Regions from separate parts of the Paenibacillus sp. S02 genome, predicted to be linked through region 2. Evidence: riboswitches for the same ligand, from Rfam matches in the RefSeq annotation. Region 2 holds a riboswitch; each other region holds the start of a gene.
The links. Region 2 has a riboswitch for cobalamin ahead of cobJ (precorrin-3B C(17)-methyltransferase). Riboswitches for the same ligand answer to the same signal wherever they lie in the genome.

Region 1 (3,283 bases), 250 kb from region 2:
GGGCAAACAGCCTGCCCAGACGATCCAGTAGGCCGCTGATTTTTAGCGAGGCAGCCAGTCCCAGCCCCAGCGTAAGCACCGTCATGACGGCAAAGCCCGCAGCAGCTAGCTCCACAGTAGCAGGCAGTCTGTTCCATAGTTCGGCTAGCACGGATTCCTTGGATACATACGAGGTACCCCAATGCCCCGTGAACACATCTCGCAGCCAGTTCACATATTGAATATGAAGCGGCTCGTTTAAGCCCAGTTCCTGCCGTAGCGTCGTCAACGCCTCCTCAGAGGCAGGGACATTATGTGCGGTGAGCAAAATGGTAGCAGGGTCACCAGGAGCCAGCCTCATCAGTACAAAAGTCAGCGTGGATACAACGAATACAATGATGAGCAGCTGCGCCACACGTTCCAGTATAAAACGAATCATAGGATACGCAGCTCGTTATTCCGCAATATCGGATTGCGCTGTAATGTAGTAATACTCGATCGGATGGGGTGTAAAACCCTTCACCCCTTTTTTCACACCAAACACATTATCAGGATGCACAATGAACGACTGTGGCAAATCCGTATTGATGATATCCAGCGCTTGTAGTGTCACAGCATTACGCTGCGCTGTATCCTTCGCCAGCTTCAAGCGGTTAAGAATACTCTCTAGCGGCTTGGAACTATACCGGCTTACATTGGCTTCGCTTTTCGAAGAATAAAACATGTCCATAAAATATTGCGGCTCTCCTGTATGAGCAGTAAGCATACTGTACATAGCAAAATCCCAATCGTTTTTGGTCAACGCCTCATCGATATTTTCCACCTTGCGAATCTTGACCTGGATTCCCTCTTTCAGCAATTGGCTTTGGATGACCTCAGCCATAACAGAGAGCTCCGGACGCTGAGGGAAAGTCAGCAGCGTAACCTCGAACGGCTTGCCTTGCTTAGTCCATGTCCCTTGGGCGTCCTTCTGCCAGCCATCCTTCGTTAACAACTGCTCCGCCGTTCCGTCCAGCGCTTTACGCTCAACTTTACCGAAGGGAAGAATGCTCGGGAATGGGCTGCTTGCTTCCGTACCGAAGCCCCTCATGACGGCACTCACAATCGATGTGCGTGGAATTAGGCTGTCCACCACCTTACGGTTCGCCGCATCCTTGAATACTGGCGATTCCATATTGTACACGATCATATGGGTGCGCAAGGAGGGAGCCGACAGCACTTGTAGCTTGTCGTTCTTTTTCAGTACCTCTGCGTTATCAACCGGAATATCCGTCGCTACGTCCACCTCGCCGGATTGCAGCGCCATCAGGCGCGAATTCCCGTCCGTAATGAACTTCATCGTCGCTTCAGCCAGTCGTGCCTTCTCGCCCCAATATCCGTCATAACGCTCTACGACCAAGGATTGGTCCTTGTTGAACGCTTTGATTTTAAAGGCGCCTGTCATCGCTGGGTAACTCTGCTCATCTTTCATCGATGCCACATCCAGTACAATCGTCGATGGATCAGCCAGATTGGACACCAGCGCCGCGTTCGGCTGGTTTGTCGTGATTTTCAAAGCCAGCGGGCCGCTTACATCAATGGACTTCACATTTAGTAAATCCTTCGCCAGATGGCTTTTCTCGATAGAGCGCAGCAAAGACGCTTTTACACTTGCTGCATCCATACTCTTTCCATCATGAAAAGTGACTTTATCCTGCAAGCTGAACGTCCAAACTGTAGGACTATCCTGCTTCCACTCCTTTGCCAGCCAAGCCACAGGCTCCAGCTTTTCATTCAAACGCACCAGAGTCTCACCTGCACCGGATCGCATCACATCCCAGCTATTATCTCCGTGTGGGTCAACGCCTGACGGTTTCCATGTATACGCCATTACCAGCTTTTTACCTGCCGCTGTTTGTTGTGCTGACGCGTTTTCACCTTTGCCGGAGCTATCCGACGTCTTATTGCTGGCACATCCCGAAAGAGCCATAACTGTCAGCAACAGCATCACCCCTGTACATATCAACCATGAACGCCTGCTACGATTGCTAATCATTCGATGAATCCCCCTCTATCTTGTAAAAGCATATAAACCTAACGCAAAACGCGAAAAAAGCATTCCGGACTACTTGATCAGCAGTCAGAAATGCTTTCATTATAAAATGTCAAAACTCACCTCGAAGCCAACTCCAAAAACATAGAAGGGATCAGATCGGTTTCAGACATTCCGTATGCAGCACGCCTAACCACCTCCCCAGCATCCCGTGGGTCTGACAGTGATGTCAAAACAGGCAGGTCTCCTGACTCCAGGCGCATCTTTCAGGCCTTCCCGGTTCTTCACAGTTCCAGTGGCTGTTCTGAAAGCTCCAGCAGTATCCTGCTGATGCCTGTATACAGTGGCGGGCCCGTGTCGGAATCAACCGAACTTCCCTTTTAAGTGAACACGCTCAACAACCATCTACATGGTCTCAACAAAACCCCGTACATAGAGTCGTCCGGCTCACACCTGTTTTCTTCCTTTATTTCTTTCAATTACGATCTTATTTTGTTGTCACAGGCTTGTCAATAAATGCTGCACAATATTTTAAATTTGAATGATGTGGCGAGAATAAAGGTGATGTCTATTCATTGCGTGCACGAAATGAACGTGCTAAAATTAGGTATAGAGATAATCATCGTGTCCGTATACTAAAAAGAGTCTTCGCCGCGCCAACGGCAAAGACTCTAGGACTTGAAAGGCTGTGGATCACCACCACGGCGCGCTGCATAACTAAATGTTAATGCAAACGAAACCCACCGTTAGGGGCCAACCTAATTACGCGGTGGGTTTTCGCTTGTTCCGAAATTTTCGACGTAGCCAGCGATAAAGTTTACGAATACTAAACACCAGACTTAGTAACGTAACCACCCAACGCAACACATCGTAGCACGACACAAGTGTGACCATCGGCTTCACCCCCTTTCGGGAAGCTGCACCGTGGTCCGAAAACATCCACCACTATTCAAAATCCATAAGGTAAATTATACCACGACCTCGCCCACTACTCTAGCAAATTCCTCTAGTAAATAAATCAACTTAAGAGTTAACTTTAGCGCCACTGCACAGTCGGACAGGGCCAATATCTATATGTCCCCAGACGGCAAAAGGGTATCTACTATTTAGGCAGCGCCTCTCAGAAAAATCAGGAGGAAGGACGCGGCGTGTACTATTATGACTTTACTTCGAAAATCCAAACCCCGATCTTTATACAGGAAGAGGGTTTCATCAATAACTTCATGCTGCTTAATAAATAACTAGTTCTGGATAATTCCATGCCAAAAAGCC
Region 2 (3,283 bases):
AACGCTCGTTCGGGTGCCCTTTTTCCTTATATTCAGCGATAACATTCTCCACGATGTCAGTAATCTGATCACCTGGAATCCCTTCCGCTACAGGCTGAGCGGCATGAGCATTGCGGCCGAATTTTTTGCCGCCGAGGAAGAGATCGTATCCTCCCTTGCGATAGACGATTCCGATATCCTCCAGCACCGCTCCATAGCAAGCCATACCGCATCCGTTCAATGCAATACTCGTTTCCTTGGGTGCCTGTAATCCGCCAAGTACAACCTGTAGATGCTCAGCCACAGGTACAGCGTCATCCTTCTCCATATTACAGAAGTCGCACGCCTTCACCTTAAACACATCGCCAATCGGCATGACGATGAATCGTTCATCCCGCAGCCGTCCGACCAGTTCCTCGGGATCTGCGCACGGTACACGCAGCACGATCTGATGATCTGGCGTGTATTCCAACTCGCCGTCATCACCCGCTACCTCGGCGAGCAGCGCCATCTGGCGAGCGGTGAACTTCTTGTTTCCCACACCCGGGGAAACGCCCACCTCAAACAGCGCAGGCTTGCCAAAGCCGCCTGTCGCCGTCCCGGCTGTAGCCCCCGCTCCGGCCACCGCTGACGTTCCGGCGGTGCTCTCGGCGGTAGGCGCTTGCCCGCTCCAGCGAGCGTTGGCTGCACCAGGCAGCTTGCCGCCAACAGCGAGGCGGCTTAGTGCCTCTGCTGCCAGCGATGCTGGGGCTGCGCCGGTTTGCACCGCAGTCGTTGCCTGCACGGCAGCCATCGCTTGCGGGCGTGCCTGCGTCGCAACCGCAGCGCCGCTCGCGGAGGGTCCAGCGGGCGTAGTCGGTGCTGCGCCTGCCTGCGGTGTATCCTCTTGTGCGCCCAGCGACCACGGCTCCGCTTCCGTGCGGAGACGCTGGTGCGGCTTGAGTGCCTGCTCGGTCGCATCTAATGTGTATTTGCGCTGATATCCGCGCGGAGTCACGATCAAGCCGTCATACACCGTCGTCGAGGAATTGCCGATGATTACAGTCGTCAGCATCCCAATGTCATGGTTGAGCATATCTTCCAGCGTCGTTACAATAACTTGCTGACGTTCACGATAAGCACTTTTCACCAACCCGACTGGAGTTTGCGGATCGCGGTAACGCAGCAAAATGGACTGCGTCTCCACAATCTGGCGGGTACGCCGACCACTGCGCGGGTTGTATAATGCAATCACAAAATCGGCCGAAGCCGCTGCTTCTACGCGCTTCACAATCGTTTCCCATGGGGTTAGATGATCACTCAGACTGATCGTGCACGCATCATGCATAACTGGCGCCCCCAACAGTGAAGCACAGGACTGAATAGCCGAAATCCCCGGTACGACTTCTACCTCAACTCCGTCCTCGCGTCGCCAGCCTTTTTGCATCAGTACCTCATACACCAGTCCTGCCATACCATAGACTCCCGCATCTCCACTGGAAATGACAGCTACCTTCTTGCCCATCTCTGCTTGGCGAACCGCCTCCTGCGCACGGCTCACTTCCTCTGTCATCCCTGTGCGTACAATCTCCTGTCCGTTCAACAACGGACGGATCAAATCAACGTAGGTATTGTAGCCGATAATGACCTCACTTTCGGCCAGCGCATCCAGCGCCCGTTTTGTGATATGTTCCATATCTCCTGGTCCAAATCCAATCACCAGCAATTTTCCTAATCGGCTCATCGTGCTCCTCCTATTCATCCTTTTCAGGGCAGCTATGCTATCTATTTCAATGATTTATGCACATCGTGTAACTCAAAAAACCCCATCCTGCCCGGATGGGGTTTCTATGTACGCATCTCTCATCAGACGAACAAACAGCGTAAGAAGACACTATTTGTCTTCCTCCAGCCTGCCGTTGTTTTCCATCTGACTGTTTACGCTTCAAACGCTGCTGCACGTTCATATCCACGCAAACCTCTAGCCAACATGGAAAAAGCAACGTGTGCCTGATTTCCTGATTTCGTACACCATCCTCTCCGCGAAGGTTAACGGTGCATACAGATCAAGGTAGGTCTCCTGGCTTGGCATCAACGGATTCTTTCGTCTTCCCCGTTTTTCACGAGTGACCATTTTAAAAAATCCTCTTCCTTACAGTGGCGGGACCGCTCGGGATTTGCACCCGATTCCCTGTTACCCTTTGCTCAACCGCAAAGGCACCTTGTCTGTCCGCTATTTGATTATGGGTCTTATCATAACCTTGCCTCAATCAGTTGTGCAAGCACGAAAAACGCTTTATTTCAAGTTCTCTGCTTTATTTTTTAACATATGTAGCAATTCGTCCGGGTCCGCAGAGATACTTAATAACGCTGGGTGCTCAGCCCCGGTAAACCCTTCTTGCACGCTATGACGCACCATTTCTACTAACGGGTCAAAATATCCATTCACATTCAACAGCCCAATGGGCTTGCGATGAATCCCGATTTGCGCCCAGCACAATACCTCGAATAGCTCCTCGAAGGTTCCCAAGCCACCCGGAAGGGCGATAAACGCATCGGCCATCTCGCTCATTGCCGCTTTGCGCTCATGCATGCTTGCTACCTCAATAAATTCGGTAACTCCCCGATGAATGATCTCTGCATCAAATAACAGGGTGGGCATAATGCCAGTGACCTGACCGTCACCCGCCAGCATTCCATCCGCCACCTCTCCCATCAGCCCCCTGCTAGAGCCACCATAGATCAGACGGATATGATGGCGAGCCATGGCTTCCCCCAGCTTGCCTGCAGCCTCAACATATACCGATGAATGTCCAGGTCTGGACCCGGCAAATACGCAAATAGAATTCATTAACGTCTCAGCTCCTGTCCTAAGTATCATGCATCGAAACTTATTCATTATATTAGATAAACATTTTCGCTATAACAAAAATCTTTGTCGATGCATGTCCAACAAAAAAAGATAAAGACCTCGTAGGCCCTTATCTTTATTTTACTCTGTATCCCAAAATATAAGTTCATTTTTTAGCATACTGCATTTATAATTTTGATCTCATTTCAATGACCATTCACGATCTTCAGACCACAGCCATGCACCGAATCGTTATGTTCAAAATATTTACCCAACTCCACCATCATCGCGCCCATACGCTCTTCGGTTGGAAACACGACTCGGTCAATCCCTTCTTCCACAATGGACTGTGCAGTCACCTTCCCTACGGATACAGCAATCACATCCTCACGAAAAGCTTCCAGTAAATCCTCGATTCGATTTTGCTCTCTGGCATATTGGGCCAAAAATCGGATTTGCGGACCACTTGTGAAC
Region 3 (3,283 bases), 2.0 Mb from region 2:
GTGGTAGCGGCGTGGATGTACAAGCGAGATGCTGCAAGAAGCTGGCGCACAGTCAAGCGAGACGCTCGTCTGCACCCAAGCCCGAACAGTGGCTTCCCGGAATCGGCTGTTGCTGGTGCACTGGGGATTCGTCTTGGAGGCTATAATGTGTATCATGGCGTGCGCTCCTTTCGTGCATACATGGGCGATTGGATACGACCGCTAGAGTCGAAAGATATACGGCATACGATCCAGCTGATGTTCGCCGTGTCCAGTATGTTTGTAGGATTGTGTTTGTTAGGAGCCGCAGGTTGTTTTGCCTTGGGATGGGTGCGGTGAGGAGTGACACACTGAATAATGATCGAGCAGGAAGTGACATGATCTTGAAACAAGATATAGCAGCAAAAAGGACAGTAGAATACGCACAAAGTCCGAACTCACAGGAGGATAAGGTGCCGTATGATGCTAAAGAAGATCTGCATTGGGACATGGAACTCGTGTTAGTTCGTCACGGCACAACCTTATGGAACAAGGAACGTCGATATCTGGGACACTCCGACTTAGGTTTGCTACCGGGAGCAGAGCAGGAATTAAAGCCTTTGCAAGAAAAATTGCAAGGGCAGTCCTTTGCTCGAATCTATTGCAGCGATTTAATGCGATGTCGCCAGACCTTGCAGATCATTGTGCCGGAATCAGAATTGACGTCTGGAGTTTCCCTATCTACGATGTCTCCTATAATGGAACCACGTCTGCGAGAGCTTCATTTTGGCGAGTGGGATGGAAAAACGTATGACATGCTCAAGGATGTGTCGTTGTATCGCGCTTGGATTGATGAGCCGCAACGGATAACCCCTCCTGGAGGAGAGTCTTGGGCAGATTTTGTGAATCGTCTACGGAAATTTCTTGACTCTCTGTATGAATGGCGTGTTGCTATGGAAGTTCAACCCATGGATTTGACTGCTGCGCCGCCCTCAGTTTTGGTCGTTACGCATGGTGGCGTAATTCGTCAGTTGGCTTGCATGCTGATACCGGGTCATGATTTTTGGAGTCTGAATCCGAGGCCGGGAGAAGCATTTAGGATTCAATTGAGGTTGGCAGGACGGCACAATTACATAGCAGAAATGCTTCCTCATTAGGTTAGACACCAGCGGAAAAAGAGGCTGTTTGGGTTGTAAGCCGCCTCTTTTTAACCTATAATCATCAAGTAAAAGAACGGCTTGACTACCACTACATCAAATATCCAGCAGACGAGGTCGGCGCAGCGTGATGAAACTATGGTTTCCCTTGCCTGCGCTGTTAAAAGGGAAGTCGGTGTGAGTCCGGCGCGGTCCCGCCACTGTAAATGGAAACATGCTCGTTAGTCCTACTTTATGTGCTACTAAGCATATGAAAGAATTTCAGGACATGCATTTTACCATAAGTCAGGATACCTGCCCGTCCGCCTGTCACCATAGTCCTTCGAGGAAAGGATGACGTGTTCGCAGTGACTGTCCATGCGGAAAGAAGCTGCCGCCTGCGCACGATCTGCGCTAACGTGACCCCTGTGTCCTGATATGAGGATGCGGGGTTTTTTTTGATAGGAAAAGAAGGCTGGATTTAGAAGATATCTGATGATGTTCAAGTAACGCTCTTAACGATTTTTTTATGAAGGGGTGCAAATCATGGCAGGAAAAAAAATAAAGGTTTGGACAACAGGTCTATTGGTTCTGATTTTGGCAGTTGTGCTGAGTGCATGTGGAGCTAATGGGAAAAATGCTGAAAATAAAGAGAACCAGAATTCTTCACAGCAGCCGGGACAGACCGTAACCGCACAAGAGCCTCCGGGCAAAACAGTTTACCCACTCACAGTTAAGGATGCAACAGGACAGGAATTTACATTCAAAAAAGCGCCGGATAAAATCGTTTCCGTCTCCCCGGCAGAAACCGAGGCGCTGTTCGCCATCGGGCTGGATAAGGAAATTGTCGGTGTCTCCGACTACTCTGATTACCCAGAAGCAGCTACGAAAAAGCCTAAAGTGGGCGGTATTATGAAACCGAACGAAGAGGCGATCATTGCTGCTAACCCGGAAGTCGTTTTTGCAGGGATATCACTTAGTGAACAGGCTACGACCAAGCTGCGCGACATGGGAATTATGATTTTTAAAACGGAACCGAAGACAGTTGAAGATGTCATGGCTAACATCGAATTGTATGGGAAAATCACCGATCATCAGAAAGAAGCGAGAGCGGTGACTGACAAGATGAGAGCAGATGTAGCTGAAGTGAAAGAAGGAATTAAAAATATCGGTAAAGGGCAGAAGCTGCGGGTATACGTCGAGTTTTCACCAGGCTGGACAGTTGGTAAAGGCGAGTTTATGGACGAGCTGATTACGTTGGCGGGCGGCGAAAATGTAGGTGCCACGCAGAAGGGGTGGTACCAAATTAGTGAGGAAAATATTATTGCTGCGAACCCTGACGTGATTTTGTACAGCAAAAGTGTCAAGGACGACAAAACTGGTCAAACGCTCGGCGAAATCATTAAAGCTCGCAGTGGATGGGATCAAATATCGGCTGTTCGCCACAACCGGGTATTTGCCGTGGATGATAATTTGATCAGTCGTCCGGGTCCACGCGTAACGGAAGGTCTCAAGGAAGTGGCCAAGGGCGTGTATCCTGAAATTTTCAAATGAACCGTAAACTGATCGGCTTTGGAGGGACAGGTCTTGTCCTGCTGTTGCTGACGCTGCTGCTCTGTCTTGGCATCGGCTCGGCCAAGCTTCCGGTCAGCCAGATCATGGGCATTCTGGTTAACCACCTTCCGTGGTTAGGCGATACGTTTACACCGGATTGGAACACATCCTCAGAGCAGATTATTTTGAAGGTCAGATTGCCACGAGTGTTACTGGGAATGTTGGTAGGGGCAGCGTTGGCGCTGGCAGGAGCCGGATTTCAGGGTGTGCTGCGTAATCCTTTGGCTGATCCGTATACACTGGGGGTATCCTCGGGGGCTTCGGTAGGAGCGGCAGTACTGATTTATTGGGGCCTTCAATTTTCATTTGTTGGCATATGGACGTTGCCGCTAGTGGCATTTACGACCGGAATGCTGACGCTGTGGATGGTGCTGACGTTGGCACGGGAAGGTAAAAAAATTCCGACACAAAGTCTCATTTTGTCGGGTGTGGTGATGCAATCCTTTCTGGGAGCGGTTGTTTCCTTTCTGACAGCCATGTCGAAGGAGACGGTCAATGAAATATTGTACTGGACGATGGGAAGTCTTAGTCTGCGCGGTTGGTCATATACAGGAATCCTTTTACCTTATGTGGTC

Region 1: another riboswitch for cobalamin. It lies ahead of KAI36_RS26085 (ABC transporter substrate-binding protein); the one in region 2 lies ahead of cobJ (precorrin-3B C(17)-methyltransferase).
Region 3: another riboswitch for cobalamin. It lies ahead of KAI36_RS06865 (ABC transporter substrate-binding protein); the one in region 2 lies ahead of cobJ (precorrin-3B C(17)-methyltransferase).

Annotation. Positions count from the first base shown of each region.
Region 1 is NZ_CP073682.1:5,863,657-5,866,939, forward strand. Features, by position in the region: gene nikB (nickel ABC transporter permease) at 1-418, opposite strand, end outside; gene KAI36_RS26085 (ABC transporter substrate-binding protein) at 434-2,014, opposite strand; cobalamin riboswitch at 2,232-2,435, opposite strand.
Region 2 is NZ_CP073682.1:5,610,109-5,613,391, forward strand. Features, by position in the region: gene cobJ (precorrin-3B C(17)-methyltransferase) at 1-1,702, opposite strand, end outside; cobalamin riboswitch at 2,012-2,197, opposite strand; gene KAI36_RS24965 (LOG family protein) at 2,255-2,809, opposite strand; gene KAI36_RS24970 (uroporphyrinogen-III synthase) at 3,016-3,283, opposite strand, start outside.
Region 3 is NZ_CP073682.1:1,579,357-1,582,639, forward strand. Features, by position in the region: gene cbiB (adenosylcobinamide-phosphate synthase CbiB) at 1-318, shown strand, start outside; gene KAI36_RS06860 (histidine phosphatase family protein) at 357-1,115, shown strand; cobalamin riboswitch at 1,238-1,431, shown strand; gene KAI36_RS06865 (ABC transporter substrate-binding protein) at 1,641-2,648, shown strand; gene KAI36_RS06870 (FecCD family ABC transporter permease) at 2,645-3,283, shown strand, end outside.